2 regions of the Streptacidiphilus cavernicola genome follow, and region 2 is predicted to be linked to the other one. Evidence: riboswitches for the same ligand, from Rfam matches in the RefSeq annotation. Region 2 holds a riboswitch; the other holds the start of a gene.
What was found. A riboswitch is a leader RNA that binds a small molecule or an ion and turns the genes downstream of it on or off. The one in region 2 is predicted to bind cobalamin.

Region 1 (4,053 bases), on a different contig from region 2:
ATCAGCGGCGAGTCGGGGCGGATCAGCGGCGCGCGGACCGGCGGCGGGTCAGCCGGGCCAGCAGCAGCAGGCCCGCTCCGCCGCCGAGCAGCGCCGCGGACCCGGCCGCGGCCGCCGCGGTGGCGGGCGAGCCGCCGGTCCGCGCCAACTGCGCGTCCGCGGACGGCCTCGGCACCACCCGGAACAGGTGCGGGTCCGACACGCCCACCGGCAGCGGGACGGTCTGCCCGTCCAGCGCCACCGGCTCGTAGCCGATCGCCATGGTCACCCACTGGCCGGTGGGCGCGCCGCCCGCGAAGCGCATCCGCATCGGGAGCAGCCGGGTGCTCCCGGACGGCAGGGTCAGCCCCCGGGCCGGGCCGACCAGTCCCACCAGCAGGCCGTCCTCGGCGACCAGCGCGGTGCGCTGCCAGGCGCCGCCGCCGTCCCGCCACTGCACCTGGAGGTCGCCGGTGCGCAGCGCGGTGCCCTGCGCGCCGAACACCACCACCGGGAGCACCCCGGGGCAGGCGGCCGGGGTGGCGTTCCCAGCCCGCAGCGTGAAGCCGGACCAGTCACCGCCCAGGTCGTACGACGCCCGCAGCCCGGAGAACCCCAACCCCAACGGCGGCCGCCCGATCCCCGCCACATCCCGCCCGCACACCACAGCGCTCGGGGCCGGAGCCGGGCCCGCGAGAGCCGCCACCGGGGCCGCCGTCACCGGGGCCGCAGTCGCCAGGGCCGCAGTCGCCGGAGCTGCCGCGGTCAGGGCCGCGATCGCCGGGGCCTCAGTCACCGGGGCCGCCGTTGTCGGGGCCGCAGGCACCGGGGCCGCGATCGACCCCGGGTCCGGGGCCCGCGGCGCAGCCGCCTGTGCTGGGGCGGCGAGCAGGGCTGCCGGGGTGAGGGCCAGTCCCGCCAGGCCGAGTCCGATTCCCCGTCGCATCCCCGTCGCCCGACGCATCCGGTGCCGCCCTCGCTCCCGCTCACGCGCGGAGAGCCGGATCCCACCGCGGACACACCTCCAAATCTGACATACCGCCAGAAACCTCGCCTTCCGGAGCCGCTGCCGGAGTGACCCGGGCGGTCCGGCAGACTCTCCCCATGGACATCCTCATCCGCCCCGCTCTCGACTCCGAGCTCGACGCCGCAGGCCACCTCACCGCCGAGTCCTTCATCGCCGACGGCCACACCTCCCGCGGAGGCAGCTACGAACCGCGGCTGCGCGACGCCCGCGACCGCGCCGACCGGGCCGAGCTGCTGGTGGCCGTGGACCCCGCCGACGGCGCCCTGCTCGGCTCGGTGACCTTCGCCCCGCCCGGCTCGCCGTACGCGGACCTGGCCCGGGGCGACGAGGGCGAGTTCCGGATGCTCGCGGTGTCGCCCGCGGCCCGCGGCCGGGGCGTCGGCGAGGCGCTGGTGCGGGCCTGCCTGGACCGGGCCGGGGAGCTGGGGCTGCGCCGGGTGGTGATGTCCACTCAGCCGTCCATGGTGTACGCCTACCGCATCTACGAGCGGCTCGGCTTCGTCCGGACCCCGGAGCGGGACTGGTCGCCGATGCCGGACATCCCGCTGCTCACCTACGCGGTCGAGCTCACGCCCCGCCCCGCCGAACAAGCGGAGTGACGCGACACTACATGTAGGGGTGCTTTCTGGAAGCACCCCTACATGTATGCTCATACTCGCTGTCCCGCAGGGGAACCCGGTGCGATTCCGGGACTGCCCCGCAGCGGTGAGCGGCTGTGCCCTGCGCCCTCGCGCCCTGGCCTGCCGCGAGTCCGAGTACCTGCCGACAGCTCGTCCCGGCACCCCCCGGGGCGACGCACGTCCGGGCCTCGCGGGTGGGCCGGGGACGCGTTCCTGGCTGCCTCCGCGCGCCCGGTGACGCTCCCTCACGCCTCCCGCCGACGGTCCGCCGCCGACCGGCCGCCAACGAGGAGCGCAAGTGACGATCACCGAGACCGCAGCAGCGACGACAGTCCCGCACCAGGGCGACGGCCCCGGCCCGGACGTCCAGGACGCCCCCGGCACCGCCCTGCTGCGCACCCTCACCGAGCGCTCCGCCGACCTGGTGCACATCGACGCGGGCCGGGTCGCCGCCGCCGCCCTGCGCGGGCGCAGCGCGGTCGCCGACTACAGCGAGCTGCGCGGCCTGGCGATCGAGGCCTCCGCCGCGCTGATCGCCGAGGACCCGCAGTACTCGCGGCTCGCCGCCCGGCTGCTGGCCGAGGAGATCCGCGAGGAGGCCTCCGGCCAGGGCGCCACCTGCTTCGCCGCCTCGATCGCGGTCGGCCACCGGGAGGGCCTGATCGGCGACGACACCGCCGCCTTCGTCGCCGCCCACGCCGAGGCCCTGGACGCGGTGGTCGACCCGGCCGGCGACGACCGGTTCGAGTACTTCGGCCTGCGCACGGTCTACTCCCGCTACCTGCTGCGGCACCCGATCACCCGTCAGGTGCTGGAGACCCCGCAGCACTTCCTGCTCCGGGTGGCCTGCGGCCTCCAGGTCGGAGGCGTGGAGCGCAGCGACTCGGACAAGGGTGGCGGCGGGCGACGGGCGGGAGGCGTGGAGCGCAGCGACTCGGACAAGGGTGGCGGCGGGCGACGGGCGGGCGGCAAGGAGTCCGTGGCCGAGGTGGCCGAGCTGTACCGGCTGATGAGCCGGCTCGAATACCTGCCGTCCTCCCCCACCCTGTTCAACTCCGGCACCCGGCACCCGCAGATGTCCTCCTGCTACCTGCTGGACTCCCCGCTGGACGAGCTGGACTCGATCTACTCCCGCTACGCCCAGATCGCCCGGCTGAGCAAGCACGCGGGCGGGATCGGCCTCTCCTACAGCCGGATCCGCTCCCGCGGCAGCCTGATCCGCGGCACCAACGGCCAGTCCAACGGCATCGTGCCGTTCCTGCGCACCCTGGACGCCTCGGTCGCCGCGGTGAACCAGGGCGGCCGGCGCAAGGGCGCGGCCTGCGTCTACCTGGAGACCTGGCACGCCGATGTCGAGGAGTTCCTTGAGCTGCGGGACAGCACGGGCGAGGAGGCCCGGCGCACCCACAACCTCAACCTGGCGCACTGGGTCCCGGACGAGTTCATGCGCCGGGTGGACGCCGACACCGAGTGGTCGCTGTTCTCCCCCGGCGACGTGCCCGAGCTGGTCGACCTGTGGGGCGCCGAGTTCGACGCCGCGTACGCCAGGGCCGAGGCGGCAGGACTCGCCGTCCGCACCCTCCCGGCGCGGACCCTCTACGCCCGGATGATGCGCACCCTGGCGCAGACCGGCAACGGCTGGATGACCTTCAAGGACGCCTCCAACCGCGCCGCCAACCAGACCGCGCTGCCCGGCCGCACGGTCCACTCCTCCAATCTCTGCACCGAGATCCTCGAAGTCACCGACGACGGCGAGACCGCGGTCTGCAACCTCGGCTCGGTCAACCTGGGCGCGCACCTCGGCGCCGACGGCGAGATGGACTGGGAGCGCCTGGACGCCACCGTCCGCACCGCGGTCACCTTCCTGGACCGGGTGGTCGACATCAACTTCTACCCGACCCCCGAGGCCGGTGCGTCCAACGCCCGCTGGCGGCCGGTCGGCCTGGGGGTGATGGGCCTTCAGGACGTCTTCTTCAAGCTGCGCCTGGACTTCGACTCGGCCGAGGCCCGCGCGCTGTCCACCAGGATCGCCGAGCGGATCATGCTGGCCGCCTACGAGACCAGCGCCGACCTGGCCGAGCGGCTGGGCCGGCACCACGCCTACGACGAGACCCGCGCCGCCCGCGGCCAACTGCACCCGGACCACTTTCCCCTCCCGTCGCCCGCCACCGCCCTTGACCGCGGTGCTTCGCACCACACCTTCCTTCCCCCGGCCTGGCCCGACCGCTGGGACGCGCTGCGCGCCCGGATCGCGAGCACCGGCCTGCGCAACTCGCTGCTGCTGGCCATCGCGCCGACCGCGACCATCGCCTCCATCGCCGGCGTCTACGAGTGCATCGAGCCGCAGGTCTCCAACCTCTTCAAGCGGGAGACCCTGAGCGGGGAGTTCCTCCAGGTCAACCCGTACCTGGTGGCCGACCTCAAGGC
Region 2 (4,053 bases):
GTGTCCAGCAGCCGGTAGCGGGTGCTTCCTGACGCTTCGTCGACCCGGAGCACCACCGACTTGTCGACCAGGCCGATCAGTTGCTCGACCACCTCGTCCGGGCCGGACTCGCCGCCCACGCAGACCTGCTCCACCGCTGCCAGGTCGAAGCTGCCGGCGAAGACCGACAGCCGGGCCCAGAGCAGCCGTTCCTCCGGGGTGCACAGCTCGTGGCTCCAGCCGATGGTGGTCCGCAGCGTCTGGTGCCGGGGCAGGGTGGTGCGCCGACCGCCGGTCAGTAACCGGAAGCGGTCCTCAAGCCGGGCCGCCAACCGCTCCAGCGGGATCGCCCGCAGCCGCACCGTGGCCAGTTCGATCGCCAGCGGGATGCCGTCCAGGCGGCGGCACAGCGCCAGCACGTCGGCCCGGTTGGCCTCGGTGAGCGCGAAGCCGGGCAGCACCGCGGCGGCGCGCTGGGCGAACAGCGCCACCGCCGCCCCGCCGTCCGCGGCCTCCGGCAGCACCGGCAGCGGCGGGATCACCAGGGTGTGCTCGCCGGGGACGTCCAGCGGCTGCCGGCTGGTCGCCAGGATGCTGACCCCGGGGGCGTCCCTGAGCAGCAGGTCGGCGAGCATGGCGCAGGCGTCCACCAGGTGCTCGCAGGTGTCCAGCACCAGCAGCAGCGAGCGCTCGGCCAGGTGCTCGGTGAGCAGGTCGAGCGGCGGACGGACGGTCTGGTCGGTGATCCCCAGCGCCACGCACACCGCGCGGGGCAGCAGTTCGGCGTCCTTGAGGGCGGACAGCTCGACCAGCACCACGCCGTCGCGGTGCCGGTTCTGCTCCCGTCCGCGCAGCGCGGCGGCGGTGCGCAGGGCGATCCTGGTCTTGCCGACGCCGCCGGGCCCGGTCAGGGTGACCATCCGCGCCCGTGTCAGCAGCCGCTCGACCGCGGCCAGTTCGTCCGCGCGGCCGACGAAGCTGGTGACCTCGGCCGGCAGCTCCCCCGATCTCGCCCAGGCCCGGGACGGCGGAACCTGGTCAGCACCGCTCTGCACGCCGAAGGTCATGCCCACCTCACACGCATCGCCGGTCCGCACCGCTCGGCACTGACCCGATCGTATCGGGAGGATCCGCTTCCGCGCCGGTGATCAGCGATAACGCCACCCGGTCGGGAACCGCGGACGTGGGTCATCCCACAGCCCGCCACCCCGGCGTCCGGTTGACCGGACACCGGCGGGCGTGGTGGGATTTCGAGGCCTGATACGGCGGCAATGATGAGGAAGTCCGGTGCGATTCCGGCGCGGTCCCGCCACTGTCACCGGGCGGCGGCCCCGTCACACCGGGTGCGGTCGTCCGCGAGCCAGGAACTCTGGCCGCCGTCACCACGACACGGGGCGCGGACCCCGAGTGAGGACTGTCCCCATGCGCTGCCGCGCCCTCGTCCGCCGCTGCCTGCCCGCACCGTGGTGAGCCCCGCCGCGCCCCCGCGGCTGACCGGCGTCGGGATGGGCCCCGGCGACCCCGAGCTGGTCACCGTCAAGGCGGTACGGGTGCTGCGCGAGGCGTCCGCGGTCGTGGTCCCGGTGCTGGACAGCGGGGAGACCGGCCGCGCCGAGGCCACCGTGCTGCACCACCTCGACGACGCCGGGACAGCCGCCCGGGTCGAGCGGATCGTCTTCGCGCTGAACGAGCGCGAGAACCGCTCCCGGCGCGAGGCCGCCTGGGACGCCGCGGGCGCCCGGGTCGCCGAACTGCTGCGCGAGCACGGCGACGTGGCCTTCGCCACGATCGGCGACCCCAACGTCTACTCCACCTTCACCTACCTCGCGCAGACCCTGGTCCCGCTGCTGCCGGGGCTGGTGGTGCAGACCGTCCCCGGGATCACCGCGATGCAGGACCTGGCCGCGCGCAGCGGCACCGTCCTGGCCGAGGGCACCGAACCGCTCACCCTGGTCCCGGTCACCGCGGGCTCCGAGGTGCTCAGGGACGCCCTGGCCGGGCCCGGCACCGTCGTCGCCTACAAGTTCGGACGGCTCGCGGGCCAGGTCGGCGCCGCGCTGCGGGAGACCGGCCGGGACGGCAGCGCGGTCTGGGGCTCCGCGCTGGGGCTGCCGGACGAGCGGATCCGCCCGGCCGGGCACCCGCTGGACGGCCCGCTCCCCTACCTCTCGACCCTGATCGCACCCGCGACCCGAACCCGCCGTGGAGGCAAGCTGTGAGCGATCGACCTGTCGGCAGAGTGACCTTCGTGGGCGCCGGTCCTGGCGCGGCCGACCTGCTGACGTTCCGTGCGGCCCGCGCGATAGCCGAGGCCGACACGGTGATCTGGGCCGCCAGCCTGGTCCAGGCCGAGGTGCTGGAGCACGCCCGTCCGGACGCCGAGGTGCTGGACTCCTCGCTGGTCCCGATGGAGGACGTGCTCGCGGTCTACCAGCGGGCCGCCGCCGAGGGGCGGAAGGTGGCCAGGATCCACTCCGGCGACCCCTCGCTCTGGGGCGCGGTGCAGGAGCAGCTGGACCGCTGCCGCGGGCTCGGCCTGGAGACCGAGATCGTGCCCGGGGTGTCCTCGTTCGCCGCCGTCGCCGCCATCGCCCAGCGGGAGCTGACGATCCCCGAGGTGGCGCAGAGCGTGATCCTGACCCGGCTGGGCGGCGGCAAGACGCCGATGCCCCCCGGTGAGGAGGTCCGCGACTTCGCCCGGCACGGCACCACCATGGCGGTCTTCCTCTCCGCCGCCCGGACCAAGCAGCTGGTCGAGGAGCTGACCTCGGGCGGCTACCCGCTGGACACGCCCGTGGTCATCGCCTACCAGGCCACCTGGCCGGACGAGTTGGTGCTCGAAGGGACGCTGGAGACGCTGGAGGCCACGGTCAAGGAGCACCGGCTGTGGAAGCACACACTGTTCCTGGTCGGCCCGGCGCTCGCGGCGACCGGCACCCGCTCCCACCTCTACCACCCCGGCCACTTCCACGGCTTCCGCCGGGCGGACCCGGCCGCGCGGCGCGCCCTGCGCGACGCGGCGCAGTGACGGCCCGCGCCGGCATCACCGTTCTCGGTCCGGAGGCGGCCGGCGACGGGCGCGCGGCGACCGCCGGGCTGATCGCCGGGGCAGCAGTGGTGCTGGGCGCGCGACGGCACCTGCTGGCGGCCGGAGTCGATCCGGCCGAGCCGCGGGCGGTGGTGCTCGGCCCGCTCGCACCGGCGCTGGACCGGCTCGCCGCGACCGAGGGACCGGCCGTGGTGCTGGCCTCCGGCGACCCCGGCTTCTTCGGCGTCGTCCGGTGCCTGGCCGAGCGGTTCGGGCCCGGGGCGCTGGACGTGCGGCCCGGGGTGAGCAGCGTGGCCGGGGCGTTCGCCCGGCTCGGGCTGCCCTGGGACGACGCGGTGGTGGTCAGCGCGCACGGCCGGGACCCGCGCACCGCGTTCAACGTCTGCCGCGCGCAGCGCAAGGTCGCGGTGCTGACCGCGCCGGGCGCGGGGCCCGCCGAGATCGGGGCGGCGCTGCTGGCGACGCCGGGGGTGGAACGCGAGCTGGTGGTCGCCACGGACCTGGGCTCCGCCGGGGAGCGGGTGGAGCGGGTGACGCCCGCTCAGGCGGCGGGGCGGGACTGGCCCGGGGTGCATGTGGTGCTGTGCCTGGGCGTGGACGGCGCGGGCGGGGGTGGCACGGGCGCGGGCTCGGGCCTGGGCTCGGGTGTCGGGGCGATGCGGGTGGTGGCCGGGGCGGTGCCGGTCGCCGAGGGCGGCTGGGGGTTGCCGGAGGACGCGTTCGAGCACCGGGACTCGCTGGTCACCAAGGCCGAGGTGCGGGCGCTGGCGCTGGCCCGGCTCGGCCCCCGGCTGGGCGAGCTGGTCTGGGACGTCGGCGCGGGCAGCGGCTCGGTCGCGGTCGAGTGCGCCCGGCTCGGCGCGGCGGTCGTCGCGGTCGAGCGGGCCGAGGACGGCGTCGCCCGGATCCGCGCCAACGCCGCCGCGCACCGGGTGGACGTCGCCGTGGTGCACGGCAGCGCCCCGGAGGCGCTGGACCCGCTGCCGGAACCCGACGCGGTGTTCGTCGGCGGCGGCGGAGCCGAT

Region 1: another riboswitch for cobalamin. It lies ahead of ACEZDE_RS11875 (ribonucleoside-diphosphate reductase subunit alpha); the one in region 2 lies ahead of cobI (precorrin-2 C(20)-methyltransferase).

Annotation. Positions count from the first base shown of each region.
Region 1 is NZ_JBHFAB010000007.1:130,064-134,116, forward strand. It holds gene ACEZDE_RS11865 (hypothetical protein) at 23-925, opposite strand; gene ACEZDE_RS11870 (GNAT family N-acetyltransferase) at 1,084-1,605, shown strand; cobalamin riboswitch at 1,624-1,770, shown strand; gene ACEZDE_RS11875 (ribonucleoside-diphosphate reductase subunit alpha) at 1,925-4,053, shown strand, end outside.
Region 2 is NZ_JBHFAB010000020.1:111,133-115,185, forward strand. It holds gene ACEZDE_RS24490 (ATP-binding protein) at 1-1,046, opposite strand, end outside; cobalamin riboswitch at 1,229-1,371, shown strand; gene cobI (precorrin-2 C(20)-methyltransferase) at 1,446-2,198, shown strand; gene cobM (precorrin-4 C(11)-methyltransferase) at 2,195-3,007, shown strand; gene cbiE (precorrin-6y C5,15-methyltransferase (decarboxylating) subunit CbiE) at 3,004-4,053, shown strand, end outside.